Linked DNA regions of Prochlorococcus marinus XMU1405. The main gene of each other region encodes a partner of the protein of the gene in region 2 in a complex. Links are inferred from orthologs where the notes say so. Each region holds a gene or a part of one and is shown on either strand. Other genes may lie near its edges.

What was found.
Region 1: the proteins of prmC (region 2) and prfA are in contact, whole or in part, in a crystal structure (PDB 2B3T), measured with the Escherichia coli proteins. The link is inferred for Prochlorococcus marinus XMU1405 from one-to-one orthologs.

The regions. Positions count from the first base shown.
Region 1 is NZ_JAAORF010000003.1:451,847-468,229, forward strand. Bases 13,395-16,383 are described here. They hold prfA (peptide chain release factor 1), read right to left. Parts: upstream 15,442-16,383; coding sequence 14,347-15,441; downstream 13,395-14,346. Other genes in these bases: alr (alanine racemase), read right to left, coding at 13,395-13,758; HA148_RS08555 (HNH endonuclease), read left to right, coding at 13,776-14,333; rpmE (50S ribosomal protein L31), read right to left, coding at 15,470-15,730; rpsI (30S ribosomal protein S9), read right to left, coding at 15,744-16,154; rplM (50S ribosomal protein L13), read right to left, coding at 16,164-16,383. Also shown: HA148_RS08495 (C40 family peptidase), read left to right, coding at 1-333; HA148_RS08500 (photosystem I reaction center protein subunit XI), read right to left, coding at 393-992; HA148_RS08505 (photosystem I reaction center subunit VIII), read right to left, coding at 1,020-1,133; HA148_RS09595 (hypothetical protein), read left to right, coding at 1,454-1,618; HA148_RS08515 (glycosyltransferase family 2 protein), read right to left, coding at 1,623-2,585; photosystem I core protein PsaB, read right to left, coding at 2,689-4,917; photosystem I core protein PsaA, read right to left, coding at 4,945-7,248; cobJ (precorrin-3B C(17)-methyltransferase), read left to right, coding at 7,583-9,397; HA148_RS08535 (TIGR01548 family HAD-type hydrolase), read left to right, coding at 9,479-10,267; HA148_RS08540 (hypothetical protein), read right to left, coding at 10,488-11,705; more of alr, read right to left, coding at 12,559-13,394. UniProt on the Escherichia coli protein: Peptide chain release factor 1 directs the termination of translation in response to the peptide chain termination codons UAG and UAA.
Region 2 is NZ_JAAORF010000001.1:298,549-314,842, reverse strand. The notes cover bases 8,263-11,162. They hold prmC (peptide chain release factor N(5)-glutamine methyltransferase), read right to left. Parts: upstream 10,198-11,162; coding sequence 9,328-10,197; downstream 8,263-9,327. Other genes in these bases: psbB (photosystem II chlorophyll-binding protein CP47), read left to right, coding at 11,049-11,162; HA148_RS01665 (2Fe-2S iron-sulfur cluster-binding protein), read right to left, coding at 10,464-10,826; psbM (photosystem II reaction center protein PsbM), read right to left, coding at 10,209-10,361; HA148_RS01680 (L-threonylcarbamoyladenylate synthase), read right to left, coding at 8,723-9,304; minE (cell division topological specificity factor MinE), read left to right, coding at 8,263-8,407. In the rest of the region: HA148_RS01730 (hypothetical protein), read right to left, coding at 715-945; HA148_RS01725 (glycoside hydrolase 100 family protein), read left to right, coding at 1,214-2,653; petD (cytochrome b6-f complex subunit IV), read right to left, coding at 2,656-3,138; petB (cytochrome b6), read right to left, coding at 3,172-3,828; carboxyl-terminal processing protease CtpZ, read left to right, coding at 3,900-5,195; HA148_RS01705 (HD domain-containing protein), read left to right, coding at 5,223-6,479; HA148_RS01700 (septum site-determining protein MinC), read left to right, coding at 6,490-7,152; septum site-determining protein MinD, read left to right, coding at 7,264-8,079; more of minE, read left to right, coding at 8,081-8,262; more of psbB, read left to right, coding at 11,163-12,572; HA148_RS01655 (photosystem II reaction center protein T), read left to right, coding at 12,596-12,694; transcriptional regulator NrdR, read left to right, coding at 12,797-13,276; HA148_RS01645 (30S ribosomal protein S1), read left to right, coding at 13,385-14,476; metK (methionine adenosyltransferase), read left to right, coding at 14,613-15,854; HA148_RS01635 (FGGY-family carbohydrate kinase), read left to right, coding at 15,868-16,294. UniProt on the Escherichia coli protein: Methylates the class 1 translation termination release factors RF1/PrfA and RF2/PrfB on the glutamine residue of the universally conserved GGQ motif, i.e. on 'Gln-235' in RF1 and on 'Gln-252' in RF2.

The DNA.
Region 1 (16,383 bases), on a different replicon or contig from region 2:
ACTGCTTTTTTAAAGCATCAAATTTATATACCTCGAGACTCTTTTCAAATAAAAAGTTTTTGTAAGCACCTTTTTTATTACAAAGAATCGTATGCGGCTATACGACCTGGCGATCTTTTATTTTTTGGAAATGAAAAAAAATGTGATCATATTGGAATCTACAAAGGAGACGGATTTTATTACCATAGCTCTGGAAAAGATTTTGGCAGAAATGGAATAGGATTAGATACCCTAAAGAAGTCTAATGATAGAATCTCATTGCATTATGAATCTAAACTTATTTCCGCAGGAAGAGTAGTTAGAAATTATAGATGGGACCGCACTATACGTTAATTTATAAAGCTCACCCTAAAATTTTAAATTAAATTATTACTTATTCTTTTATTTAGAAATTAACCAGCAGTCCAAATATTTTTAATGATTGGCATTATGGTATCTAAGTGTAATGTCCCAACAAGTAACCAAGCAAAAACAGCTCCTCCACATCCTCCTAACCAAAATCCACTTGTAAAATCAGCCCAACCAGCTCTTGTAAATAAGTCCTTTGGCGGATTATTAACAGTCGCATCTGGAGGTTGAACATTAGGTGCTTTACCAGGTGCATTGTATAGAACAAAAAGTGCTGTCAAAATATGAACAGCTCCAATAGTAGCGAGAAGTCCAGCTGTTAGAGCAAATTCAGAATTTCTTAATGGGCCAGTCATGGTAAAAGGTCCGTATAGAAGATATCCAAAAGCTGCTCCAGTTTCTAAACCTCTAAAATTTGGGGAAATACCTTCTCTGTAAAAAGGTAAATTATTTATGAAGGCTTTTGTAAAATAACCACTATTAACTGGAGTAGCTAAATTACCGACACAAGGATCAGCAACTGTTTTTACTGCCCATTGTTCTGCTACGCCAATATCATTTGGTTGTACAGAAGTATCTATGTATTTCTCATCAAACTTAATAGAACTTGTTGATTCAGAGAATGATTTTTGAAAGTCGCTCATTTTTTTAATAGTTTAGTGTTTGATAATTTATTCAGTTGCTGTAATTAATCTTCCAATCAATACGATAAAAACAGCAGGCATTGCTATACCAATTAATGGAACAAAAATTGAGGGTAAAAGACTTGGTAAATCAGATGGCATAGTTCTTTAAACATCTTTAAACACTTTAGTATTTATCAGCGAAATAATGTTAATTTTATTACTGGATGATATAAAAATTATTAACTTTTTACATGTTAAATTTTTTCGCAATTTTACTTATTATTTTTATAGGAATATTACTTCTAGTTTTTAAAAAAAGAAGCTTTAAAAAGTTAATAAATCAACGCAATTTAAATACTATTAAATTAAAGAAAAATAAAAAAAGTAATAATAAATTTCTATCTAAAAAAAATAGTTATTTATACAATCACGAAGAAAAAAAGTACTCAGTATTTTATAAAAATTCTCAAAGAAATAAAATGATTAGTCTTTTTCAGGGTGATACAGAAAATAAGTTAAAGGCATTAAAAATTGCGGAAGAATTGGCTGATAAATCAACATTACCAATTTTACGAAAAGGCTTAAAAGATATTTCTCCTGAAGTCGTTGAAATTTCAGCTTTATTAATAAGACAGTTCAAGTAAACATTCAATTTTGCTTAGCACTGTTTATTGATCTAATTCTGTAAATTGGACGACTTTGACTTTCATGATATGTCCTAATTAAAAGTTCGCTCAATAATCCAAAGCTAAATAATTGAACTCCAGCAATTCCTAATATTAATGCAAACATCAGCAACGGACGATTTCCAATATCCTCACCCATTATTTTTAAAACTATCAAATAAGAACTTATCGCAAGGCTAAAGAAAATACTTATAATTCCAACAAAACCAAATCCATACATCGGTCTTGTTAAAAATTTAGTCATAAACCAAACAGTTAGTAAATCCATTAAAACTCTAAAAGTTCTATCAATTCCATATTTACTAGATCCATATTGCCTGCTCCTATGATTTACTTTAATTTCTTTGATTCTTGCACCTTCAATATTTGCTAAAACGGGCAAAAACCTGTGAAGTTCCCCATATAACTTTATATCTTCTATTATTTCTTTCTTAAAAGCTTTTAATGAGCAACCATAGTCATGCAACTTCAAACCTGTTACGTGAGCTATTAACTTATTCGCTATTTTTGATGGTATCTTTCTATTAATTAATTTATCTTTTCTATCAAACCTCCAACCACAAACCAAATCATAACCATTATTAATTTCTGAAATTAATAAAGGAATATCATTTGGATCATTCTGTAAATCACCATCCAAAGTAATAACAATATCGCCCTTAGAATTATCAAAGCCAGCTGACATTGCTGCAGTTTGACCATAATTTTTGCGAAGGGAAATTACTGACAATTCCTTAATTTTGAGAGTTAGTTGCTTTAATACTTCATGAGTATTATCTTTAGAACCATCATTTACAACAATCAATTCAAAATTAAATTTATTAGAAGACATCACATTTATAACTTCATCCAATAAAAGACCAATACTCTCGCTTTCATTGAAAACGGGGACGATAATAGAAATTAATTGTTTTATATCTGGCATTTATATTTAATAATAATTAAACAATTTTAACTTAATTTAGAACACTAAAATTAAACAAAAAAAATCACCACAAATGTGGTGATTTAAATTATTTAAGGGAAATTTAACCAAACTTACCTGAAGTAGATGCGATAACAAATGCCCCAAATGTAAGTATGTTTCCAATCGTGAAATGTGCTAGTCCAACTAATCTAGCTTGAACAATTGAAAGTGCAACTGGCTTATCTCTCCAGCCAACAAGGTTAGCAATTGGAGTACGCTGATGTGCCCAAACTAATGTTTCAATTAACTCTTGCCAGTAACCACGCCATGATATTAGGAACATGAAACCAGTAGCCCAAACTAAGTGACCGAATAGGAACATCCAAGCCCAAGGAGATAGAGAATTTACTCCAAATGGATTATATCCATTAATAAGTTGAGCAGAGTTTAACCAGAGATAATCTCTGAACCAACCCATTAGGTAAGTACCTGATTCGTTAAATTGTGCTACGTTACCCTGCCAAATTGCTAGGTGTTTCCAATGCCAGTAGAAAGTTACCCATGCTAGTAAATTTAATGCCCAGAACATAGCTAAGTACATAGCGTCCCAAGATGAACTATCACAAGTACCTCCGCGTCCGGGTCCATCGCAAGGGAAAGCATAACCTAAATCTTTTTTATCAGGAATTAATTTTGTTCCTCTAGCATCAAGTGCACCTTTGATAAGGATTAATGCAGTTGTATGAAGACCTAAAGCGATAGCATGGTGAACTAAGAAATCTGCTGGGCCGATAGGTAAGAAAGCACTTAATGCATCTTGTCTATTGATAAGATCCATCCAGTAATGATTACCTGGTAATGAATTAGCTGCGAGAGTTGCTGAACTTGTAGGATCGGATAATAAAGCGTTAAAGCCGTACATCATCTTACCTTGAGCAGCTTGAACAAATTGAGCAAATACTGGCTCGATTAGAATTTGCTTTTCAGGATTACCAAAAGCGACAACAACATCGTTATGAACATAAATTCCAAGAGTATGGAATCCAAGCAACATTGTTACCCAACTAAGGTGACTTATCAAAGCTTCCTTTGTTCCAAGCACTCTTGCTAGTACATTATCTTTATTTAATTCTGGATCGTAATCTCTAACAAAGAAAATAGCACCATGTGCAAAAGCACCAACCATCAAGAACATTGCTATGTACTGATGATGACTGTATAAAGCAGATTGTGTAGTGTAGTCTCTTGCAATGAAAGCATAAGAAGGAAGTGCACCCATATGTTGCGCCACTAGAGAAGTTGCTACACCAAGTGATGCTAATGCTAGTCCAAGTTGGAAATGTAATGAGTTATTTACGGTTTCATATATTCCATCGTGGTTAATTCCGAAACTACCTTTATGAGGGTCATTAGGGTGTCTTGTATTATGAGCTTCTGTAATTTCTTTAAGGCTATGTCCAATACCAAAAGTATTTCTATACATGTGACCAGCAATTACAAAAACTGTTCCAATCGCAATATGGTGATGAGCAATATCAGTAAGCCATAATGCCTCACTTTGAGGATGAAGACCACCTAAGAAAGTAAATATTGCTGTTCCAGCTCCTTCAGCTGTTCCAAATACTTGATCTAAAGAATCAGGATTTTGAGCGTAAGCTCCCCAATTTAAAGTAAAGAAAGGAGCTAAACCTGCAGGGTGTGGAAGCACTGTTAACCAGTTATCCCAACCTACATGCTGTCCTCTTGATTCAGGTATAGCAACATGAACCAAATGACCTGTCCAAGCGATACTACTAAAACCAAATAAGACAGCTAGATGATGATTTAATCTTGACTCGGCATTTTTAAACCAAGCTAGAGAGGGTCTGAATTTTGGCTGTAAGTGTAACCAACCTGCGAACAGAGTCCAACAAGCCAAAATACTCATGAATATTGAAGCTTGGAAGAGTTGCTCATTAGTTCTCATTCCAATTGTGTACCACCAATGGTAGAGACCTGAGTAAGCTATGTTTACTGGACCACTAGCTCCTGCTTGTGTCATTGCTTCTGTGATACCAGATCCAAAATGAGGATCCCAAATAGCATGAGCAATAGGACGAACATGAGTTGGATCAAGTACAAATTGCTCGAAGTTGCCTTGCCAAGCAATATGAAATAAGTTACCAGCTACCCAGAGGGCGATTATAGCGAGATGACCAAAATGTGTAGAGAAAAGCTTCTGATAAAGCTTTTCTTCGGTCATACCATCATGACTTTCAAAGTCGTGAGCGGTAGCTATTCCGTACCATATTCGTCGGGTTGTAGGGTCCTGAGCTAGACCCTGGTTAAATGATGGAAATTTTGTTGCCATTGTATTAAAAAGGTGAAGTTCAGGTAATTAGCCCAGCCCGAAAAGGCGAGCATGGAAGAAGGCCCATGTGGTAGCAATACCGCCGACAAGGAAGTGTGTTACACCTACTGCTCTACCCTGGGTGATAGATAAAGCTCTTGGTTGAATGGTTGGAGCAACTTTAAGTTTGTTATGTGCCCAAACAATTGATTCGAATAATTCTTGCCAATATCCCCTTCCACTAAAGAGGAACATTAAACTAAATGCCCATATGAAGTGAGCTCCTAAGAACATCAAACCGTACATGCTTATAGATTGGCCATAACTTGTTAATACTTGAGAAGCTTGCGCCCAAAGGAAGTCTCTTAACCAACCATTGATAGTAATGGAACTTTGTGCGAAGTTACCACCAGTCAGTCCCCAAACATCACTCTGCATTTTCCAAGAGAAGTGGAAAATTACTATTGATAAACAGTTATACATCCAGAAAAGGGCTAAGAACACGTGGTCCCATGAAGAAACTTGACATGTACCACCTCTTCCCGGGCCATCACAAGGGAATCTAAATCCTAAAGAAGCTTTATCAGGGATCAACCTTGAACTTCTTGCATAAAGTACTCCTTTGAGAAGTATCAAAACAGTTACGTGTATTTGGAAAGCATGAATATGATGAATCATTAAATCAGCTGTGCCTAATGGAATTGGAGATATAGCAACCTTTCCGCCCACTTCTACTAAACTTCCATTAAAAACTTCACTTAAAGCTTTGTGCGGTAATGCTTCTGCAGTACCTGCTAAAAGAGAAGTTCCAACAGCAGATGCTTGAATACTCTGTACCCATTGAGCAAAAATTGGCTGAAGTTGGATTGCAGAATCACTAAACATATCTTGAGGTCTACCCAAAGCCCTCATAGTGTCGTTATGAATGTAGAGTCCAAAGCTATGAAATCCTAACCACATACATACCCAGTTCAAGTGACTGATTAAGGCATCTCTTGCTTTTAGGATTCTGTCTAATACGTTATCAATATGTTTTGCTGGATCATAATCTCTAACCATTGCAATTCCAGCATGGGCGCCTGCACCTACTATGAATAATCCACCTATCCACATGTGATGAGTAAATAATCCAAGAACTGTCATGTAGTCAGTAGCTATATATGGATATGGAGGCATCGCATACATATGATGAGATACAAGTATGCTTATTGATCCAAGCATTGCTAAGTTTACTGCAAGCTGAGCGTGTCTACTTTCTGCCATGAACTCAAAAAGACCTTGATGACCTTTTGGAGCAGGAAATAATATTGGGTCTCCTTGCTGTGAATCTAATATTTCTTTCATACTATGACCAATACCGTAATTGGTTCTGTACATATGACCACCAATGATTGCTATTACACCAAATGCTAAGTGATGGTGTGAAACATCAGTCATCCATAAACTTCCTGTAACAGGGTTAAGTCCACCTTTGAAGGTAAGGAAATCTGAGAAAGCTAACCAGTTTAAACTAAAGAAATTACCTGTACCACTAGCTAATCCTGGAAATATCTGACCAATGATTTGTGGATCACAGAGTTGATGCGGCATAGGCATATCTGCAATTGTTGCTATTTCTTTACCATTGAGTACTAAAGGAGAGCCTGCATCAATTGCGTCTAAGAGTGCTGCAGTAGGGGCTCCGATATGGATACAATGTCCAGCCCATGCTAAAGATCCTAGTCCTACTAAACCAGCTATATGGTGGTTAAGCATAGACTCAATATCCTGGAACCACTCCATTTTTGGAGCTGCTTTGTGATAATGAAAAATTCCGGCATGAAGCATAAGTGCAGCCATTACTACAGCACCTATTGCTAATGCCATAAGTTCACTTTCATTAGTAATTCCCCATGCTCGCCACATATGGAATATTCCAGAACTGATTTGAATACCGTTGTAGTTAGCACCAAGATCAGCATTAAGCATTTCTTGACCAACAATTGCCCATACTTGCTGAGCTCCTGGTTTGACATGAGTTGGATCAGCTAACCAACCTGAATAATTAGAAAATCTTGCTCCATGGAAAAAGGCAGCACTCATCCATATAAAAATGACTGCAAGATGTCCAAAATGAGCTGAAAAGATTTTTCTTGTTGCTTCTTCAGCATCGCCTGTATGCACATCAAAATCATGTGCGTCAGCATGCAAATTCCAGATCCAAGTAGTAGTTTTTGGACCTTTAGATAATTTACTTGACCAGAAACCTGGCTTATCTAATTTGGCAAAATCAATAGGTCTTGGGTCAGCCTTAACAGGATCCTCCAAAACTTTTTTGTTTTTTTCTCCACTTTCTGGTGGGCTGATGGTCATCTAGCACCTCGAAAATAATTGACATTAAAGCCGATTGATCGGATCTTGAACTTACTTTTAATGATAATGTTCAAGAAAACGAATCCCTCGGAACTTTAGATATTCGTTTCAAAAATAATAAGGCAAAGATTCTTTCGTTATGCATTAACGTAACAAATGTTCTAATGATTGTTACTATATGAATATTTTGTTAAATTCTAGTCTATGACTAAATTGTAAGTATTTTTACTCAAATTTTATATAAATTTCTTAAATTTTTTTTTATATTTCAAAGAAAATTTTTTAATTCCAGCGACAGGATATAATTTCAACGTTACTATCAATAGTTTCTGATTTGAAAGGAATTGCTATAGGTCTATCTAATAATTCAAAAGAAATTTTAAAAAGACTTAAAAAAACGGAATTTGTCAAAGACATATATGTAGCAAGTTCTTCTAAAGATGATGGCAAGGAAAGTGAACTTATTCAAGTACAAAAACCAAGAGAAATCTTACATAAAAAATGGCCCGAGATAGATTTAATAATTTTTGTAGGCTCAATTGCTGCATCAATACGCATAATAAATTCTTTTTTAACCTGTAAAGATCAAGATCCAGGTGTAATCGTTATAGATAACAAATGTTCCAAGATAGTTCCTTTAATTGGCTTACATCAGTCAAATGCGCAAAATATTGCATGTCAAATTGCTAGTTTACTTGGTGGCGAAATAATAGAAACTAATAATTCCAATGATCAAAGCTTCTTAAATCTTGATGCATTTGGGAATCAATGGGGTTGGAAAAGATCTGGCAAAACAAAAGATTGGTCAAAACTAGTAATTAAACAAGCTAAGAACGAAAAAATATTTTGCAAACAATTATCTGGTAATAGCTTATGGAAAACCTCAGAATCCGGGGAGATTATTAATCAAATTAAAAAAACAGAAACTGAAAAACTGGATGCAACTTTTCATGTGAGTATCTTCGACAATCATAAAATAACTTGGCACCCGCCCGTATTATGGATTGGAATTGGTTGTGAGAGAAATACCAGCAAAGAATTCATAGCAAATTCTTTAAATAATTTATTGGAGTCAAGAAATTTATCCCAGCATTCAATTGCAGGATTTGCAACTGTTGATATTAAAAAAGATGAGAAAGGAATTTTAGAACTTGTTCAAGAAAAAAACCTGATATGCAAGTTTTTTTCTAAAGAAGATCTTTCAAAAATAATTATTCCAAATCCTTCCATTATTGTAGAAATGGCAATTGGCACCCCTTCTGTAGCGGAAGCTTCTTGCTTACTGGCAGCAGGAGAAGGATCAAAATTGCTGGAAGAAAAAAGAATTTTTAAAAATCAATCTGGTGCAGTAACTATCGCTGTAGCAGAATCAAAAAATCAATATAATCCAACCCATGGCGAAATACATATTATTGGAAGTGGGCCTGGTGATATCTCCTTCCTAACCAATGATGCAAAAAAAGCACTTTCAAGATGTACTGTGTGGATTGGATACAAGATGTATTTAGATTTGATTAAGCCTTTAAAAATGAGTGACCAAGTTTTAGTTGAAAGTAAACTTACTCAGGAAAAGGAAAGATGCATTAAAGCAATTAAACTGGCTGAAGAAGGAATAAAAGTAGCTTTAATTTCGTCAGGTGAATCTGGATTCTATGGAATGGCTGGTTTACTTTTGGAGTTAATTCAAAAAATCAAAAAAGAAGATAGACCTTACTTTGAAGTACATCCTGGTATAAGTAGTTTACAATTAGCGGCTGCTCTAAGTGGAGCACCATTAATGAATGACTTTTGTTCAATAAGTTTAAGTGATAAGTTAACTCCATGGTCGTTAATAGAAAAAAGAATTAAAGGAGCTCTTCTTGGTGACTTCGTTATAGCTTTATTTAATCCTCAATCGATTGAAAGAAATTGGCAGCTAAAAAGTGTAATTGATCAATGTTTAAAATCTAGGCCAGATAATACGCCCGTTTTAATAGCTAGACAAGTAGGTAGAGAAAATCAATCGAAAAGATTTTTTACTTTAAACAATATCCCTATTCAAGAAATAGATATGTTATCGATAATAATTATTGGGAATTCTCAAACCACATTAAGAGACGAAATATTTATTACCCCTAGAGGATATTTACAAAATAAATTTAGACAATAAATAAATTATCCATAGAATTTTTTTTCTTTGCTTTTTTTTAATAAGAATATTAATCTTTTATAAAGGGCTAAAAAAAATTCATTGAAAAATATTGGATTAATTTTATTTGACATTGATGGTGTAATACGCAGCGTAGAGCATAGTTACAGACTTGCACTAAAAAAAACAGTTTATAAGTTTTCCGGATGGGAGCCTAGTTATATTGATATTGATAATGCCAAAAATGAAGGGGTCTGGAATAATGACTGGGATTTAAGTTTAGAATTTATAAAAAGATTTAAAAAAAAAGGGAACTTAAACCTTGAAATACCTCCAAGAGAGGAAATAATTAAATGTTTTGAAGAATTTTACTTTGGAGGAGATCCAAGCAAAGATAGCAAATATTGGTCTGGATTCATAACAAATGAGGAGTTATTAGTTGATAAAAAGTTTTTTGATTTATTAAAAAGCCATGGAATAATTTGGGGTTTTGTAAGTGGTGCAGAGTCTGCCTCTGCAAAATTTGTTTTAGAAAAAAGACTTGGACTAAAATCACCTCCATTAATTGCTATGGGAGATGCGCCGGATAAGCCTGATCCTAAAGGTTTTATTAACTTATCGAAACAAATTCTTGGAAATAAACTTGGCTCATCAAATATTCCCATTGGATATGTAGGAGATACTATTGCAGATATAAATACAGTTGTAAACGCTAAAAAAGAAATCCCATCTCAGAAATTCATCAGTTTTGGAATAGCACCTCCTCATTTACATTCAAAGTCTCGATTAAAAGAACGTAATACATACGAAAAAAATCTACAAGATGCAGGTGCTGACTTAATTTTAAATTCTATTAATGATCTAAAATACGTTAATTTTGACCTATTTTAAAAAAATATAACTTAAAAAATATTTCTTAATTAAGTAAGGAGAGGTAATCACTAGAAAGGGAACTCTTAAAAAACCCAGATGAACTAATACGAACTAAGGTGAGCCCAGATGAAGGTAATTTATCCACCAAATTAACTACAAGTTTGTTGACTTCATATTAAACTAATCCGAATCTTTAAGGAATTTTTATTGATGAAGGCTCGCTAAATCATTCGATAGGTTACTTTTTAGATTTCATTTTAAGATTAAGGTTTTTGGCGATTTCATCAGTAATAATCTTGTGACCTAATGAGTTCCAGTGACCATCATTTGAAAATTCAAACCTTTGATTATTAATTTTATAGTGCTCGGCAAAAACTGATTTCATGTCAATAACAGTAAAACCATAATCCATTGCTTTTTTTATAAAATAATTACGTTGCTTCTTAAAATATTCACTCTCAAGCATATTTTTACTATAAATAGAACTTCTATCTGCATCAACTACAAAAATTGTATTCCTTCTTGTAAGAGGTGTATTTCGTATTTTTTCTACTTCAGACAAGAATATATCTGATGCTTTGTAAGAATATTCAAATCTACTGGTATCTCCAGATTCGCCTGAATCTATAATGTTTGCATTGAAATTTTTAATTTGCTCGCATGGAAAATCAGCAAGCATACAAAATGGGTAGGTATATGCCAATGTTGATATGTTGAGATTACTTGCCAAATATCTTGAAAGAGCAGAATATTTTAGTATTAATTTTCTAATCTTCACTTTAATTGAGGAATAACGATTTATGAAAACAATTTCATCAAGACCGTAATCAGGTTTTAGTTTAAATCGTCCACCATACTGAACCTTCGATTTTCCAAGAATAGATTCATCAAAATCGTTAGAAATAATAGAGAAAATATATATAGATTCGGGATTTGTAATATGATTATGAGCGAACATTTTTGAAATTAGATACTGACTTAAAGGATTGCCTGCAGTACCAATAGCAGTTGATTTTATAATCTTTTTGTTTTCGCTAACGTAATTATTAAGACGTCCATGATATGTTTCTGCATTTCGAACCTGCAATGCTTGAACGTATGAGTCCCCAATCGAAACGATCGGGATTATGTTTGATCTGTTTCCTACAACTTCTCTGAAGTCTACATCTGTGTATTGTCCAATATCGTTTGCTCTCTTAAAAGTTTTAATTGGAAAGGGTGGGAATTTCCCCTTTGTATAAATACCCTGATACTTAGCATTTGCCTGGAAAAGACAATCTTGATCGACTTCTGAAAAAGATGCAAGAGGAGACTTACACCTAAGTGGTAATTTTTGAGAAAAAATATCAGATGCGGGCAAAAATCTAGCAAAAATTTCTAGTAATGCAAATGCGAAAGTAAATCCTAAAGAAATAGCAACTCCCTTTAATAAATAATTTGGGGTTTTACGAAACATACTTTCTAGAAAATCATGTATTTGAAAAGTGCAATAAATGCACCCTAATAAAGGAAACAAATAATCCCATGAAGACAATCTTAATAATCAAAGTTACTAACAAGTACTTTTTACGAAGTTTCATAAATACCAAATGTCTATAACCATATCGAGAAATGCCTTCAAATTTAAAAGATACGATTTAGGACTATGAAGAGATCTTGTCGATTTTCTCTGTAAATCTTCTAACCGTTCTTCAAAATAGAGCAACAGCTCTGACATTAACAAAAAGATAGTCTTTGGTTGTTAAATATTAGAACTCATTAAATTATGAGGGAGATTTTAAATTATTAACCTTGATTTTACCAACCAATTTACCCAACACTTGGTTGGCGGAATATTGAACTTATGCAAACCTGCAAGTACCTGAAATTATGATATTTTTAGTTGTATCGATAAATCTGAATCTTAAGAAAATTCTTATAAAATTCCACAAACAGAATTAATACTAAGAGGGAGTAAATCGAATAAATCTAAGAGAGTAGGTATAGGAAGGGATGACACTGTTTTTTCTGAAAAATATTTCATTTCATCCCTTATTTCATCCCCTAACTCTTAGACACCTCAAGGCACAATATGAATATACTTGATTCCTTAAATTATAGACTAACCTTCCAATACCTAAATTCTGAAACTATATGACGCTTCCTGACACGAAAATACACGGAGAGGGAGGGATTCGAACCCTCGACAAAAGTTGCCTCCTGTAACTCCTTAGCAGGGAGCCGCTTTCAACCACTCAGCCACCTCTCCAGTTCTTATACATTATCAATTTTTATGCAAACATTCAAAATTTTTTATTTAATCGAAATGTCTAATCTACTTGAACTTTCGGTAATCTATTTTTAAAAGAGCAAAGAATTTCCCATGGGATAGTATTAGATTTTCTTGCCCATTCAAGAGGAGAAATTGTTTTATCTCCATCAGATCCAAGTAATACCATGGTACTACCAACTTTAATTTCATTAGAATCTGTTATGTCTACCATCATTTGGTCCATAGTTATAGATCCAACTTGAGGATAAAATTTATTATTATGGATTACGTTAATCTTGCCTGACAAATTTCTTGGTACACCATCTGCATAACCAATACTTAATACAGCTAACCTAGTTTTTCTATGACTTACAAATTTGCCTCCATAACTTACACCTACACCTTTATCAATAGTTCTTATAAAAGCTACTTTGACCTTCAAAGATAAAGCTGGCCTAAGTAATAAATTTTTATCTATTTTTGTTAGAGGACTGTATCCGTACATAGAAAGCCCAACGCGTACCATGTGAAAATGAAAATCTTTGCTAAGAAGCATTCCCGCAGAATTAGCCAAATGAATCTTAATTTCATTACTTCTATCAAGATTAATTTGCTTTAATAATTCATTAAACTTTAGTCTTTGTAATTGTGTAATACTATCGGAATATAGTGCGTTATCTGCATCTGCAGACGATAAATGACTATATATTCCTTCTATCGAAATGTTCTCAAAAGATTTTATTTTTTCAAATTGCTGAACAAATTTATTAGATTCAAATCCTAATCTTGACATTCCAGTATCAACCTTAAGATGTAAAGCGAATTTCAACCCAAAGTGCTTCCCAATATTATTGCAAACTAAACACTCTCTTATACTACTTATAGTTGGCATAAGATCATTTTTGAAGGATATTATTAAATCTCTTTTTGTATATAGATTTCCCAGAATAAGAATTGGTTTTTTAACTCCAAAAGAACGTAACTTAATCCCTTCTTTTAAAGTTGCAACGCCTAATTCCGAAGCTCCGCCTCTAATAGCGTAGTCAGATACTACTTTTGCATCATGTCCATATCCATCAGCTTTGACAACCGCCATAAATTGACAATTTTTACTTAGTTTTGTTCTTAATTGCCTTACATTTGCCTCTAATGCTTTGCCTTTAACTTCTATCCATGCCCTTTGTTTTGGATCTATATTTTGTTTAAAAATTGAATATTTATCAAAATTAAATTCCTGATTAGTTTGCCGAATTTGCATTAACGTTGCACAATTATATGCGCTTATTGAAATATACAGTTAGCATGACATGTAAATTGAATTTTGGCATGGGCCAGACTCTAGTTTTAAATGCATCTTATGAACCTTTAAACATCACTTCTTGGCGAAGAGCTGTCATTTTGATGATCAAAGGTAAGGCAGAAAGCTTAGAGGAAGATCAATCATATTCAATTCATTGTGGCAGAAAATTGCCGACAGTTATAAGACTTCGTTACTACGTGAAGGTCCCTTTTAGAGAGGTTTCTTTAACAAGAAAAAATATTCTTCTAAGAGATAATAATGCTTGCCAGTACTGTAACCATAGAGGTAGTGACCTATCAATAGATCATGTTTTACCGAGAAGTAGAGGTGGGACAGATAACTGGGAAAATGTTACTACAGCATGTCTCAGATGCAATGTACTAAAAGGTAACCGAACCCCAGAAGAGGCAAATATGCCTTTAAAACGCAAGCCTTATCGTCCACTTAGTAATCTCAATTTTGAGGCCACAAGACAAATTGACTCTGGCAGACATAAAGAATGGAGTAAATACGTAATAGGAATTGCAATCTAATAAAAATAAAATCTTAATTTACACCATTATTAAAATCCTCCATCATTCTTTTTTGTTCTTGTGCTATGCATGCATCAATCACTTCATCCAATTGACCAGCAAGAATTGGTTCTAATGAAAAATTGGAACCTAATCTATGATCAGTTGTCCTATTATCTTTAAAATTATAAGTTCTAATTTTTTCACTCCTATCACCTGTTCCAACCTGGGAAAGCCTTTGAGATCTTTCTTTTGCATTAGCTTCTTTTAATTGAATTTCGTATAATTTAGCTCTTAAAATTTCCATCGCTCGTTCGCGATTTTGCAATTGTGATCTCTCTTGAGTACAAAAAACTCTTATTCCTGTAGGCTTATGAAGAAGATCAATAGCTGTCTCTACCTTATTAACATTTTGTCCCCCTGCACCTCCTGATCTTGCCGTACCAACCTCTAGATCAGTTGGATCAATCTTAACTTCAACGGGATCAGCCTCAGGCATCACGGCCACTGTGGCAGTAGAGGTGTGCACTCTACCTTGAGATTCAGTAGCTGGAACCCTTTGAACTCTATGCACACCAGCCTCAAATTTAAGTTGACTATAAACAGAATCTCCCTTAACGGATATAACTAACTCCTTGAATCCTCCCATGTCTGATTCGGAAGCACTAACAGGTTTTACAGACCATCCAATTTTTTGTCCATACCTCTCATACATTCTTGCTAAATCACCCGCCCAGATACAAGCCTCGTTACCTCCTGCACCGGCTCTGATTTCTAACATTACACTTCTCTCATCTCTTGGATCTTTTGGTAATAAGGCGATTGTGGTTTTTTGAATCAGTTCATTCTTACATTCCTCTAGAGTTATTAACTCCTCATTAATCAAAGATTCCATTTCTTTATCATTTCTATTCTCTCTGAGAAGATTTTTTGAATCTTCGATTTCTTTATCAGTATCAAGCAACTTATTAAAATCAATCACTAAAGGTTCCAACTTTGACCTTTCTCTTGCAATTGATTCTAATTTTTTTGGATCATTAGCGATATCAGGATCTGCAAGCTGCACTTCCAAATTTTCAAAACTTTCTGAAGCAGTTTTCAACCTTGCAATTAATGTTGAGTATTCCAATTGAAATTATGCTTAATTTTTGAAAATTCTATTTTTTAGAATCTTTTTCTTCTTTTTGCTCTTCTGATGTAGCCGAATTAGCTGAACCCATTCCATATTTTTTCATAAACCTATCAACCCTACCTTCTGTATCAAGAATCTTTTGTGTTCCAGTAAAGAAAGGATGATTACCACTCCATACATCAACATGTAATTCCGGCTGCGTGGAGCCAGTCGTCATTACAACTTCTCCATTACAAATAACTTTTGCATCTGGATACCATTTTGGGTGTATTTCTGATTTTGGCATGATTTAAATTCCTTTAACGTTTAGAGAATTGAGGAGCTTTTCTTGCTTTTTTAAGACCATATTTTCTTCGTTCCTTCGCTCTAGGATCTCTACTGAGATGACCTTCAGTTTTTAGCGGTTTCCTATTGTCAGGAGATAATTCGCAAAGTGCTCTTGCTGCTCCTTGCTTGATAGCATCTGCTTGACCTGTCAATCCACCACCAAATACATTTACAAGAATATCATAAGAATTCTCAAGGCCTAGTGTTTGCAAAGGTGCTTTTATTGAATTTAAGTGCAGAGGATTAAAGTTTAAATAATCATCACCAGAACGACCATTAATTTTTATTAGTCCATTTCCTGGAATCAAGCGAACTCTGGCTACTGAAGTTTTTCTTCTTCCAGTTCCCCAATACACAGCTTTGTTTTTTATTTGACTATTCATTTTGATAAATTAACTATTTAATGATACAGGATTCTGAGCAGCATGAGGATGATCAGCACCTTTATAAACTTTTAGTTTTTTAAATTGCTGTCTTCCTAAAGAGTTATGTGGCAGCATACCCTTAACAGCTTGCTCGATGATTCTTTCAGGAATTCTTTCTTGTAGAGACTCAAATTTTTCAGTTTTCATTCCTCCTGGTCTTCCAGAATGTCTCCTATACAACTTTTGC
Region 2 (16,294 bases):
CTGCCCCTACCATACTCAAGCCTTTCAGTTTCCACTGCCATGATGGAGTTAAGCTCCACGCTTTAACAGCAGACTTGAAAAGCCGCCTGCGGACGCTTTACGCCCAATAATTCCGGATAACGCTTGCCACTCCCGTATTACCGCGGCTGCTGGCACGGAATTAGCCGTGGCTTATTCCTCAAGTACCGTCATATCTTCTTCCTTGAGAAAAGAGGTTTACAGCCCAGAGGCCTTCGTCCCTCACGCGGCGTTGCTCCGTCAGGCTTTCGCCCATTGCGGAAAATTCCCCACTGCTGCCTCCCGTAGGAGTCTGGGCCGTGTCTCAGTCCCAGTGTGGCTGATCATCCTCTCAGACCAGCTACTGATCGAAGCCTTGGTGAGCCATTACCTCACCAACTAGCTAATCAGACGCGAGCTCATCCTCAGGCGAAATTCATTTCACCAGTAGGCATATGGGGTATTAGCGGTCGTTTCCAACCGTTATCCCCCTCCTGAGGGCAGATTCTCACGCGTTACTCACCCGTCCGCCACTAACCCGAAGGTTCGTTCGACTTGCATGTGTTAAGCACGCCGCCAGCGTTCATCCTGAGCCAGGATCAAACTCTCCGTTGTGTTCAAATCCTTTTGTAGATAAATCTACTCAAATTGAATTGCTTAAACCAAATAAAAATTCAATTTTTTGTATTTAGTTTCAGCCTCCTTAAATTCTAAGGATTACATTGAGTGCACATTAAAAATATTTCTAAAGTGACTTTCCAAGATCTCAGATCCGTTTGCATCAAAGCCAAAAGTTAGCAATTGATGACATTTTATATATTCTTGACGGGACCTCACACCTTTATTGCATTTACATCTTGAAATAACCAAAAAATATTTAGTTATTCTTGACGCAATAAAAGCATCAGTTCCTAAGTTTTTAAATTTTCTAGGTGCAGAGTTAAACAATAAATGAATAACTCACTTCGAAGGGAAAACCCCTCTTCTGGCTGAAAATAATGACTGAAGTCAAATCTTCAAAAAATTCATTTATTTACCAAAAATCAGATTTAGGGTAATAAATTGAATAATGCAAAAAATATATTTTTGCCCAGAAGAAAATACTAAACCATCCGACTGTAATTGTGCAACCTTTTATACAAAAATTTTTTATTAATTTTTTATTTGATCAAAGTCTCATTAAACAACTAGGCTTAAATAAAGGGATATAAATGAAATGGCAGAAAGATTTAGTCAAAAAAATTTAAGAGTAAGGCCAAGTTCTGATGAGGAGAAAATTGTAACAAATGCAAAAAAACACTTCGAGAAGACTTTGGTTGAGATATCAGGCGAGTTAGTGGGAAGCGTCGCTGCACTAGAACACCCAACAAAAAATAAAAAATTAAATTATGGAGAAATATTTTTAAGAGACAATGTTCCCGTAATGATTTACCTCATTACCCAAAAACGTTACGAAATTGTCAAAAAGTTCCTAAGTGTATGCCTTGAGTTACAAAGCTCTAATTATCAAACGCGTGGTGTATTTCCTACTAGTTTCGTTGAAGAAAATGGACAGCTTATTGGAGACTATGGTCAGAGATCAATAGGGAGGATTACTTCAGCTGATGCAAGTTTATGGTGGCCAATTTTATGTTGGTATTATGTCAATAAAAGCGGTGATTATGCCTTTGGAAAAAGTCAAAGCGTTCAAAGAGGTATTCAACTTCTACTAGATCTAGTTCTACATCCAACATTTGAGGGTACTCCAGTACTTTTTGTTCCAGATTGCGCATTTATGATTGATAGACCCATGGATGTATGGGGAGCGCCTCTAGAAGTTGAAGTTTTACTTCATGGATGTTTAAAAAGTTGCATTAACTTAATGGAATTAAGTAGAGCAGATCATGTTAGTAGACTTTTAGACCAAAGACTTATTCTTACAAATCAATGGGTTAAGGATTTAGGAAGTTTTCTTTTAAAGCATTATTGGGTTACCAGCCAAACAATGCAAATTTTAAGAAGAAGGCCAACTGAGCAGTATGGTGATGATCAACACTTCAATGAATTTAACGTTCAACCTCAAGTGGTTCCCTCATGGCTACAAGATTGGTTAGAGAATAGAGGTGGTTACTTAATAGGAAATATTAGGACAGGAAGGCCTGACTTTCGATTTTACAGTTTAGGCAATTCTTTAGCATGTATGTTCGGAGTTCTGCCTCCTGAAGAACAAAGAGCCTTATTTAGATTAGTTTTACATAACAGACAGCATTTGATGGCTCAAATGCCGATGAGAATTTGTCATCCTCATATGGATGTCGAGGAATGGCAAAATAAAACTGGATCCGATCCAAAGAATTGGCCTTGGAGTTACCATAACGGTGGTCATTGGCCAAGCTTACTTTGGTTTTTTGGTACAGCTGTCCTATTACATCAAAAACATTACGGTTCAGATGATGTGATCCTCATGGAAGAAATGAAATCTTTAATAGAGGAATCATATTGGTGTCAACTTAATCAATTGCCTAAGCAAGAATGGGCAGAATATTTTGATGGCCCTACAGGTACTTGGGTTGGACAACAATCAAGAACATATCAAACTTGGACAATTGTTGGATTTTTATTAATGAATCATTTTTTAAGGAATGAGTATAACGATATAGATATGTTTGAAATTTGAGTCTAAAATAGACCTAAAGTTAATGATTTATCAATTGGCAAGCATGCCCCAATACCTAGGTATATTGTTAGAAAAGTTCCGAATAAAAAAACAGACATTGCTATTGGTCTTCTAAATGGATTAGAAAATTTATTAACGTTTTCGATAAAGGGTAAAATCATTAATCCAAGTGGAATTAATGTTTGGAGTGCAATACCCAAAAGTTTATTAGGAACAACTCTAAGTATTTGAAAAACTGGGTAAAGATACCATTCAGGAAGTATTTCAAGGGGTGTTGCAAAAGGGTTAGCTTTGTCTCCCAACATTGCAGGATCAAGAACTGCTAATCCAACTACACAGGCAATAGTTCCTAAGATGACTACCGGGAAGATATATAGTAAATCATTTGGCCAAGCTGGTTCACCATAATAATTATGGCCCATGCCTTTAGCTAACTTTGCTCTCAACTTTGGATCAGATAGATCTGGTTTTTTTAAAGTAGACATATGGAGAACGAATAATGGTTTAAGTATAGGAGTTTATAAAGGACCTGAAATACCCTGTTTACGAATCATTAAAAAGTGCATCAACATGAAGACTGCTAATGACCAAGGTAATACAAAAGTGTGAAGACTATAAAATCTGGTTAATGTGGATTGACCAACACTTTCTCCACCTCTAAGTAGTTCAACCATAAAGTCACCTATTACTGGTATTGCAGCAGGAACACCTGAAACAATCTTAACTGCCCAATAACCCACCTGATCCCAAGGTAGGGAGTATCCAGTCACTCCAAAAGCGACAGTTATAACTGCCATTACAACACCTGTAACCCAAGTTAATTCTCTTGGCCTCTTAAAACCTCCGGTAAGATAAACCCTAAAGACATGAAGGATTAACATCAATACCATCATTGATGCACTCCATCTATGCACAGATCTTATTAACCATCCAAAACTTACATCGGTCATTAAATAACTGACTGAACTATAAGCTTGTGTAACTGTTGGCTTATAGTAAAAAGTCATTGCAAAACCTGTTGCAAATTGAATTAGGAAGCATACTAAAGTTATGCCTCCTAAACAATAAAAAATATTTACGTGAGGGGGTACGTACTTGGAAGTTACGTCGTCAGTTATGTCTTGGATTTCAAGTCTTTCTTGAAACCAATCATAAACAGATGAAGAATTCGCCATCCAAAAAAAAATTAGCTTTGATATAAAGAGCTTACTTAAAATTCTTATACTTGGTGTTAACACTTAACCCAATGAATTCATCTTTTAACAAACTTTTAACATTCAAAACTATAATCACTGCATCAATGATTATAGTTTTTTCTATCAATCTTTTGTTGATGGAAAGAGTGGATGCTCTCAGTGATAGCAGGCAATTAGTACTTGACGCTTGGACCTTGGTAAACGAAGGTTTTTATGATCCAGAAAAGTTTGATGAAATCCAATGGAAAAGAATTAGACAAAAAACGTTACAGAAACAAATTGAAACAAGTGAAGAGGCTTATTCCGCAATTGAAGACATGTTAAGACCTCTAGACGATCCCTACACGAGAGTTTTACGCCCCAAAGATTATGAGCTACTGAAATCAAGTAATTTTGGGAGTGAAATTAATGGTGTGGGGCTTCAATTAGGTGAAGATGATAGCAATAAAGTTAAAGTTATTTCTACTCTTGGGGGGTCGCCAGCTGAAGAAGCTGGAATAGTAAGCGGGGACATTATCGAAACAGTGGATGGAATCTCATCAGAAAAATTAGGGCTTGCAAGTACCGCCTCTAAGTTAAGAGGTGAATCAGGAACAAAAGTTTTAATTGAATTATCTACGGAATCAGGAGAAATTAGGGAAGTCGATTTAGAGAGGAGATCAGTAGATCTAAGACCAGTTAGAACAAAAAGATTAAGAGACGATTCTCACACAATAGGATATTTAAGGATAACTCAATTTAGTGAAAGCGTACCTAAAAAAGTTGAAGAGGCTCTTCAAGAGTTAAAAGAGAAAGAGGTTGAAGGCTTAATCTTGGATCTTAGAAATAATTCAGGGGGACTAGTAAGCTCAGGTATTGCAGTTGCAGATTCATTTTTAATTGAGAAACCCGTAGTCGAGACAAAAGATAGAAATGGAATCAAAGATGCAATTATTTCTCAAAAAGAGACATCTTTTGATGGGCCAATGGTGACTTTAGTAAATAAAGGCACTGCAAGTGCTAGTGAAATACTTGCTGGTTCTTTACAAGATAATGAGAGGTCAATTCTTATGGGAGAACAAACTTATGGTAAAGGTTTAATTCAATCCCTAAAAAGTTTGGGAGAGGAAAGTGGTATTGCTATAACAGTGGCTAGTTACTTAACACCAGATGGTAATAATATTCAAGGCCAAGGTATAACACCTGACAAATTACTTGATCTACCTGATGCAAGTGATTTTGGAAGTACTGACGATAAATGGGTGAGGAATGCGGAATTATTTTTAGGGTCGCTTCTAGAAAAAAAAGAAGTTCCAGTTCAAACACTTGAATTAAACAATGAAGAAATTAAATCTTTAAATGGCTAAAGATTGAAAATAAAAAATCTTAAGAATATGAGTATTAAAAGAATTTTTCATGACCCAATTCATAAAGAAATAGTATTTGATGCAGGAAAGCCAGAAGAATTAATGATTATGGAATTAATTGATACAGTCGCTTTTCAAAGACTTAGAAGAATAAAACAACTTGGAGCGGCATCATTACTTTTCCATGGTGCAGAATCGAGTAGATTTACTCACTCAATTGGTGTTTTTTGTATAGCTAGAAAAATTTATAAGAGATTAATTGAAAGTAAACCTTCTTTTAGTGAAAATAAATTTGTTCTTTATGGAGCAGCTCTACTACATGATTTAGGTCATGGACCCTTAAGCCATACCAGTGAAACAATATTCATGCATGATCACGAACAATGGTCTGAAAACTTAGTGACAAATTATTCTCCAATAAAATCAATCCTCAAAAAGTATGACAACGAATTACCCAGAAAAATTGGAGGATTATATCAATCAAAACAACTATTTTCAAAACCTTTAAGAACATTGATAAGTAGTGAGATAGATTGCGATCGTCTTGATTATCTTTTACGCGATAGTTACAATACAGGGACTAATTATGGCTTAGTAGATTTAGAGAGAATAATTTCAGCTCTCACCTTTTTACCTGATGGAAATATCGGAATCAAACCAAAAGGAGTGATCGCTATTGAGCATTTCCTTGTACTTAGAAACTTGATGTATAGAACAATCTACAATCACAAGATAAACGAAATATCAACATGGATTCTGGGAAAAATATTACACACAATAAAACATAATTATGAAAAGAATATTTGGTTAGATAATTCTCTGCATAAATGGATTTTTTCACCATCAAAGGTTGATTTTGATGATTTCATAAGAAATGATGATGTAACCTTTTATTATCATTTGATTAGATGGAAAGATGAATCTTTTGAACCACTTTCTACACTATGTAAAATGTTTATTGACAGGGATTTATTAAAGGCATCAGACATAAGTTTTTTAAGTAAAATTAATAGATTAAAAATCCTTGCATTTGCCACAAAATTATGTGAAAAGAATGGTTATGATTCAGAAATATTTTGCGGGATTAAGGAAAGGTCTTTCAAAGGTTTTGAATCTAATAATGCTCTAAAAATATGGGACGGCACTTATCAAAGCGCATTAGAAAATAGTTCCGCATTAATAAAAACTTTAATGAGATCCGATGAAAGCTCTTTTATTATTTATCCAGATATGATCAAAAATGAAATTAAAAATGAAATTTCATTAATAAAAAACAATTCCTAGATTTAATTCAATGGAAATCGTTTTAAAAAACAGTAAAAGTAAATATTTAGAAATTTTTTCTTTGTTAGATTTAGATAATCTCCATGAAATTTTCAAAAGATTTTCATCCATCAAAGAACCTTTAGAAGCAAAAATTTTCGCAGTCAATGAGTCAATAAGTTCTCATCAATTATTAAAATTAAAAAATCATTTTGACAAAATTAATATTTGTTCCTTATGCATTTACTCAAATAATAGAGATACAATAATAAGTGGAAAGTTCTTAAAAATTGATTCAGCTTATGTAAAAGAGCAAGAGATGCAAAATCAGTTGCTATCATTCAATTCAAAAAAGAAAGACGATATTCTTCACAAAGGAACAGTACGATCGGGTGAAAGAATATCTTCAAATGGAAACCTATGCATTATTGGAGACGTTAATCCAGGAGCAATAGTTTCCGCTAAGAAAAATATTTACGTTTGGGGAAAATTACTAGGGATCGCATTCGCAGGGAAAAGTGGAAATAAAAATGCATCTATTGCATCACTTTATCTAAACCCTTTACAGTTAAGAATTGCAGATATAATAGCAATTGGACCAAAGGAAAAACCCAAAAATTGCTATCCAGAAATTGCAATAATAGATAAACAAACAATAATTATCAAACCACACCTAATAGAAAATAAAAATTAATCAATAATTTGCAATAAATAAATTTAAACTAGATAAATTTAAGAATTACTTAATCTTTAAAATATTTAACTTTCTGCAAGTGGCTTTATTATTTGTAAAATCTTAAAAATCGTGGGGAAGAATACTCGCACAATATTAATCTGTTCAGGTAAGGGAGGGGTTGGTAAAACAACTTTAACTGCAAACCTAGGAATAGCACTTGCTAATAGCGGAGCAACAACTGCTGTATTAGATGCTGATTTTGGCTTAAGAAATTTAGATCTTCTTCTAGGATTAGAAAATCGCATCATTTATACGGCTCAAGATGTTCTAGACAAGAACTGTCGTCTCGACCAAGCATTGGTTAGACATAAAAAGGAGCCTAATCTTGCTCTTCTACCTGCTGGAGATCCAAGGATGTTGGATTGGATGAAGCCAGAAGATATGAAAAAAATTAGTGAGCTACTTAGTGAGAACTTTGATTTTGTCTTAGTAGATTGTCCTGCTGGTGTAGAAGATGGCTTTAAAAATGCTCTTGCAGCCTGTAAAGAAGCTATTGTTGTTACTAACCCAGAATTATCCGCAGTGAGGGATGCAGATAGAGTAATAGGGATTCTCAATACTTCAGATATTGAGCCTATTCAACTTGTAATCAATAGAGTTCGCCCGAACATGATGGCTAGTCAAGAAATGTTATCCATCGAAGATGTTCAAGGGATCCTTTCTTTGCCTTTATTAGGTATTGTTTTAGAAGATGAACAGGTAATAATAAGTACAAATAGGGGGGAGCCACTGACACTCTCAGATAGTAGATCTCCTGCAAAAAAATGTTATTTGAATGTTTCTCAAAGACTTACAAATAAAGATGTACCAATTATCGATCCTAAAAAAGAAGGCAAAAGTCTTAAAGATAAATTCATGAGATTAATGCAAACAAAGGTTTTTTAAAATGATGACTCTTAGAGATCTTATAAATAAATTACTAGGCAGAGAAACGTCTAGTGCTAATACAGCAAGAGAAAGATTACAACTTGTACTGGCTCATGACAGAGTTGATATGAGTTCTTTAACAACTGATCTTTTAGATAAAATGAGGAAAGAGATTCTTGATGTTGTTGCTAAATATGTTGAAATTGATTTTGATGAGGTGGCAGTAAGTTTAGAGACTGAGGATAGAATGACTGCATTAGTGGCCAATTTACCAATCAAAAGAACTATTTCAGGAGAAATAAAATTCAAAAAAACTGATAAAGTTAATAAAGATATCAAAAAGTAATAAATTTAAAAAAAGCAAAAAAAATACTCATAATAGAGCCTTCCTGATTGTAAGATGGAGAGATTGCCGGCTTAGCTCAGCGGTAGAGCAGCGCTTTTGTAAAGCGAAGGTCATCAGTTCAAATCTGTTAGCCGGCATTTTGATTTATTTAATTCTGTTCAATATTCTTCGCTGAAAATAAAAAGACTAAACCTACCAGAGCAATTATAGGAATCAATCTTATTTCGAGAACATACTCTAAAAAAGATACAAGGGGTTCAAATATCCAATAAGTAAAAAATTGAATCAATAAAACAAAAAATAATAATAACAACATTAATACAATTCCCTTACTAATACTTCTCCTTCTCTAATCAGTCTCCAATCTCCACTTTTCTTCCAAAATATAATAGTACTTGCTTTTCCACTTCTTTTTCCCCAGGGGATAGGACCCAAAATTTTTACAGAAGGAAAGTCTAGAGCAATACCTTCAACTGTAATAGATCCTTTAAAACCTGAAATATTTGCACTTGAAGTTAACAATGGACCTGTTTCTCTCATGAGAGATTGAGCCATATATGAATTTGGAATCCTCAACCCAAGAGTGAGATCATTGCTTGTGAGGATTGTAGTCTGCTTTTCTGAAGCAGGAATAACCATTGTCAGAGCTCCAGGCCAATATTTTGAAGCTATATTTTCGTAATCTTCTTTAGCTGATTCGTGTACATAATCAATTAATTGTTTATGTTCTGACCCCATAAGAATTAAGGGTTTATCTCTATCCCTTTGTTTAAACTCATAAATAATATTTGAAAATTTTGGCAAGCATCCAATTGCAGGTAATGTATCAGTTGGGAAGATTATAGGTAAACCACTTTTAAGTGTCTTCAAAGCGGATTTGCAGTCTACTAGATTCATTTAAATTATGAACTTGTAATAATTTATTTATATCTTCCAATGGTAAACCTACCAATACCTGAAAAATCATTCACAATTTCTATTGATGTAAATTTATTTTTAATAAAAAGTTGTTTTACTTTTTCGCCTTGATCAAAATGATTCTCTAAAATTAACCAGCCCTTCTCTTTTAAAAATATGGGTGCTTTTTGTATTATTTCCCTAATGTGTTTTAAACCATCATCGCCGCCTAATAAAGCAACTTTAGGTTCGAAATTTTTAACTTCTTTGGGTAATTTTTCATAAGTATCTTTAGGAATATATGGCGGGTTTGAAATGGCAAGGTCTAATTTTCCTTTAAAATTTTCAAGAGGTGACCACCAATTTCCACAATAAAATTTCAAATTTGATTGTTTGGAAGAATTTATATAATTTTTAGTAGCTATTTCTAATGCGTCTTGATCTATATCAGTTGCTACACCTTCGCTAAATGGATAAGCCAATGCTAACGCAATACTTATAGCGCCTGATCCAGTTCCTAATTCAGCAAAAAATAATTTTTGTGAATTCTGTCTGAATATCTTCCTTACGATGTCGACTATAAGTTCTGTCTCTGGCCTAGGAATAAGTACTTTATCTGTAACTTCTAATTTTAGATCCCTCCAAAAAGCTATTCCACAAAGATATTGAATTGGGCAAGATTTCAATAAATGATCTTCCCAAATAGATTCTAAATAATCTAAGTTTTTTTTTAAATATAAGTTTCCTTCAGGTTTTATATTAAGCGAATTTAGATCACTTTTTGATATACCGCCTACAGAATCAAGTAAAAGAGCAAGAGATTGATGATCTCCCCCCTTAGAAAGTTGTGTTTTTTTCCAAAATAAAAATTCTTTTACAGAAATGCTAAGCATTTATAAAAGCTTTAGCGTTTTGGGCCAAGCTTACCTTTACCAGATTCTGAGTAAAAGCTTGATTTTTCGCCGTCTTGAGTAGAAATAAATAAACCTATAAGGAATATTGTTGGTACTCCTACAAATAAAAGGCTAGCTACGAATCCGAAATTAGTTGTTTCCATTTAGTGGACAGTTCTATTAGGTATTAAGACTATAGACATATAACTTGAAATAAAGTGGAAAAATAAACAAATTTTTATCAACTAATTAACAGTCTTAAACAATTAGCGAGGTAATTTTTTATTTTCGCTATTTTTTTTTAGTTCTTCTAAATTTGAAGGTGGAGATTGTGGTTTTGTTAAGATCACTGCAGAAGATTTTATTAACGTTTGGCACGCAAGTCGCCAATTATCCGGCCTATTTTTAAGTTTTTCTTCCTCAACAGAAGTAAGAGGGCTTAGAGAATTTTTGTTTCCTCCTTCAACTGAAATAAAACAAGTACTGCACTGCCCTGCCCCTCCACAATTTCCTAAAATACCTTTTAAACCATAAAGTTGTAAGTTCTCTTTCATTACTAGTTCCCTTAAATTTTCACCAGGGTTACATTGAACTTCTAAATCTTCGCGGATGAATCTGATAGTTGCCATTTTTTTAGTTATTTTTCTTATTTTGGCGTTTTACTTTGAGAATTGTGACCAAAATATTAACAATTTTTAGTCAAAAATTCCTTGAAAACTCAGTAATGCAAATTGATTTACCCAATTTTTGCAAGAAAATAAATTTATTTACAAAAATCCCTGAAAGACTAAAAAACCCTTACTATCATGATGTTTAGCTGTTTATTCAGCATAGTTACTAGAAATTAACCGATGGGATTGCCTTGGTATCGAGTTCACACAGTAGTTATTAATGACCCAGGTCGACTACTTGCTGTGCATCTTATGCATACTGCATTATTAGCCGGCTGGGCCGGTTCTATGGCTCTTTATGAATTAGCCATTTTTGATCCTTCTGATGCTGTTCTCAATCCAATGTGGAGACAGGGAATGTACGTTATGCCGTTCATGGCAAGGCTTGGTATCACAAGTAGTTGGAACGGATGGGATATTACTGGTGCTACAGGAGTTGACCCTGGATTCTGGAGTTTTGAAGGGGTTGCAGCAGCACACATAGTATTTAGTGGATTATTAATGTTGGCCTCAATTTGGCACTGGACATATTGGGACTTAGATTTATGGGAAGATTCAAGAACTGGTGAGCCTGCTCTTGATCTGCCAAGAATATTCGGAATTCATCTTCTTCTAGCTGGACTCACATGCTTTGGCTTTGGAGCTTTTCATTGCGCTAACGTAGGAATTTGGGTTTCTGATCCTTATGGTTTAACTGGCCATGTAGAGCCTGTTGCTCCTTCATGGGGGGTAGATGGTTTTAACCCCTTTAACCCAGGAGGAATAGTTGCAAATCATATCGCAGCGGGACTTATGGGGATTATTGGTGGTATTTTTCACATCACTAATAGGCCAGGGGAAAGACTTTATAGAGCATTAAAACTTGGAAGTCTTGAAGGAGTTCTGGCTAGTGCTCTAGCTGCAGTGCTATTTGTATCTTTCGTTGTAGCAGGAACAATGTGGTATGGTTCAGCCACAACTCCAGTCGAGTTATTTGGTCCTACTAGATATCAATGGGACTCTGGCTATTTCAAAACTGAAATTAATAGAAGGGTTCAAGCTGCTATAGACAATGGTGCCACTAAAGAAGAGGCATATGCATCTATTCCAGAGAAATTAGCCTTCTACGACTACGTTGGAAATAGTCCTGCTAAAGGAGGATTATTCAGAGTTGGAGCTCTTGTTAATGGTGATGGTTTACCAACAGGTTGGCAGGGTCACATTGCATTCCAAGACAAGGAAGGTAATGAATTAGAAGTTAGAAGAATACCTAATTTCTTTGAAAACTTCCCAGTTATACTTGAAGATAAAGAAGGTAATGTAAGAGCAGATATTCCATTTAGAAGAGCCGAAGCGAAGTATTCATTTGAGCAAACTGGCATTACAGCAACTATCTATGGAGGAGACTTAAATGGTCAAACATTTACTGATCCTGCAGTAGTTAAAAGATTAGCTAGAAAAGCACAGCTTGGAGAAGCATTCAAGTTCGATAGAGAGACATATAAATCAGATGGTGTATTCCGAAGCTCCCCAAGAGCATGGTTTACATATGCACATCTATGTTTCGGATTGCTATTCTTGTTTGGCCACTGGTGGCATGCTTCAAGAACTCTTTACAGAAATTCATTCGCTGGAATTGATGCTGAGATTGGTGACCAAGTTGAATTTGGTTTATTCAAGAAACTTGGTGACGAATCCACAAGAAGAATCCCAGGAAGGGTTTAACCTAAACTTTATTACTTAATCTTATGGAAGCTTTTGCTTACGTTCTTATTTTAACTCTCGCAGTTGTTACCTTATTCTTTGCTGTAGCCTTTAGAGATCCACCTAAATTCGATAAAAAATGAACTTAATAAAAAGACCTCTTTAGCAAGGGGTCTTTTTGTTTTACTTTTCATAATTATCATATTACTCTAGTATTAGAGTTACAGTTCATTTTATTTCACTACATGCAGTGTCCAACCTGTCAAAACACAGATAGCAGAGTTTTGGAATCAAGATCTGCTGATAGTGGTAAAAGTGTTCGAAGAAGAAGAGAGTGCTTAAATTGCAGCTTTAGATTCACAACTTATGAAAGAGTGGAAACAATGCCAGTTTCAGTTATAAAGAAAGACGGTGGCAGAGAATTATTTGATAAACAAAAATTATTTACTGGCATATCAAGGGCATGCGAAAAGACTAACTTCAGTAGTGAAGCAATTATTAATTTCGTAGATGGAATTGAATCACAAATCGTTCAAGACTCTAATAAAGATATTAAATCTTCACAAATCGGAGAATTAATACTTAAAAATCTTAGGAAAGAAAACGAAGTCGCCTATATAAGATACGCCTCAGTTTACAGAAAATTTAATGGGGTAAAAGATTTTATTTCTACTCTTGAATCTCTAAAAGGAAGTTCAAAAAACCAATTAGCTTCAATTTTATAAAATTAAGCATCTTAAAGTGTAGAATACATAACACAAATCTATTTGCTATTGGTTTGCAGGCTAATAGCATTCCTTTCTAACTACCTTAGGTAGTCTGCGATACAACAAATGAACGAAAATTCTTCCCAAACCATTAAAGAACTTTCTGAGGATCAAGAAATAAAAAATTCGACTGAGTTAAAAAATGATTCCACCTCTCAAAATGAGGAAGATTTATCATTCGAGAAGAGCGATATACCTTCTGCAGACTCTTCCTCTAGCAGAATAAATACTGATTTTGACAACGCAGGATTCACACAAGAAGAATTTGCATCACTTTTGGGTAAGTATGACTATAACTTTAAGCCTGGCGATTTAGTTAAAGGTACAGTTTTTGCTCTAGAGCCAAAAGGGGCCATGATAGATATAGGGGCAAAAACAGCTGCTTTTATGCCTGTTCAGGAGGTTTCAATAAATAGAGTTGAAGGACTTAATGATGTTTTACAACCTTCAGAAAGTAGAGAATTTTTCATAATGAGCGAAGAAAATGAAGATGGCCAATTAGCCCTCTCCATTCGAAGAATTGAATATCAAAGAGCATGGGAAAGGGTTAGACAACTTCAAAAAGAAGATGCGACTATATATTCTGAAGTTTTTGCAACAAACAGAGGAGGGGCTCTCGTCAGAGTAGAAGGCTTGAGAGGTTTTATCCCAGGCTCTCATATAAGTGCTCGAAAAATCAAAGATGACTTAGAAGGTGAATATTTACCTTTAAAATTTCTTGAAGTTGATGAAGAGAGAAATAGATTAGTACTAAGTCATAGAAGAGCTTTGGTTGAGAAGAAAATGAACCGACTTGAGGTAGGCGAAGTTGTTGTTGGTTCTGTAAAAGGTATTAAACCTTATGGAGCGTTTATTGATATTGGTGGAGTTAGTGGTCTATTGCACATTTCTGAGATTAGTCATGAACATATTGAGACTCCTCATAATGTTTTAAATGTGAGTGACCAAATGAAAGTAATGATAATTGACCTTGATTCAGAAAGAGGACGAATTTCATTATCAACTAAAGCACTTGAACCTGAACCAGGAGATATGCTAACTGACCCTCAAAAAGTTTTTAGTAAAGCTGAAGAAATGGCTGCTAAATATAAACAAATGTTATTTGAACAAACTGACGAGAACGAAGAGATCTCCACAGCTTCAGCTGAAACAGTATAACTTCACTTATTTATTTTGTGCACGCATATTAGAATTTAAGCCTCATTATTCTTATACAAGTATTTTTAATTAACAATAATTGATTTGTAACGATAATCTAATTTAGGATATTTAGTAATTCCAAAATAATTTGTAAATGAGTGATTTCATTTTCACTTCAGAATCTGTAACTGAAGGTCATCCTGACAAAATATGTGATCAAATTAGTGACGCTGTTTTAGACGCTTTATTGACAGAAGATCCAGAAAGCAGAGTTGCATGTGAAACTGTTGTAAATACGGGTCTTTGTTTACTTACTGGAGAAATAACTTCAAAAGCAAAAATCGATTATATAAAACTTGTTAGAAATGTAATTAAAGAAATTGGATATGAGGGCTATAGAGCAGGTGGTTTTGACGCAAATAGTTGTGCAGTTTTAGTAGCACTTGACGAGCAATCACCAGATATTTCTCAAGGAGTAAACGAAGCAGATGATATTAACGATGATTTGGAAGATAATACAGGTGCTGGCGACCAAGGCATAATGTTCGGCTATGCATGCGATGAGACGCCTGAATTAATGCCCTTACCGATTAGCTTGGCTCATAGATTAGCCATTCAACTTTCTAAGGTAAGGCACGAAAACGTACTTAATTATCTACTCCCTGATGGTAAAACTCAAGTAAGTATTGATTATAAAAATGGAGTACCACTATCGATTAATACCATTTTAATTTCAACTCAACATAATCCTGAGATAGATGGTATTACAAATGAAGAAGAAATTCGTCAAAGAATAAAAGAAGATTTATGGAAGAATGTTGTAATTCCTGCTACTGAAGATTTAGAAATCAAACCAAACATTCATACAACAAGATTTCTAGTAAATCCCACGGGCAAATTTGTCGTAGGGGGGCCTCAAGGTGATGCCGGACTTACTGGAAGAAAAATTATAGTAGATACATATGGCGGTTACGCAAGACACGGAGGAGGGGCATTTTCGGGTAAAGATCCCACAAAAGTGGATAGATCAGCTGCTTATGCAGCACGTTATGTAGCTAAAAGTATAGTTAAGGCAAAATTAGCAAAAAAGGCAGAAGTACAATTAAGTTATGCAATTGGAGTTGCAAAACCGATCTCCATTCTTGTTGAAACTTTTGATACTGGCGTTATTTCACAAGCTAATTTGACTGAGCTCATTAATAAGAACTTTGATTTAAGGCCAGCAGCAATTATAAAAGAATTTGATCTAAGAAATCTACCTCAAAAAATGGGTGGTACATTTTTCAGAAAGACTGCATCCTATGGACATTTTGGCAGAAGAGATCTAGATCTCCCTTGGGAAAAGGTAGAAGAAAAAGCAGCCCAATTAGCGGAGGCTTCCAAAGTATTTTTATAAAAATATTTATTCTATGCCTGATAATTTTTATGGGGGATTAGATTTTGGAACTAGTGGCGCAAGAATATCTATAATAAATTTTCATAAAGAATTGATATATTCAAATTCAGTTCCTTATTTATGTAGCTTTAAAAATCCAAATTCTTGGACTAATTCTTGTGAAAAACTCTTAGGGTGTTTACCTATTGAGGTAAGAAGTAACCTTCAAAAATTGGCTATATCTGGCACATCAGGAACCTTAACGGCATCAAATTTACGAGGAGAGCCAATAGGAGAAGCAATATCTTATGACCAAGCATGTAATGAAAATAAGATCCTTCTTGAATCATTAACTTCTGGAGAAGATCATCTGCGAACTCCATACAGTAGTCTTGCTAAAGCATTAAAACTAATAGATAAATATGGGACAAATATACTTTTACGACATCAATCTGATTGGA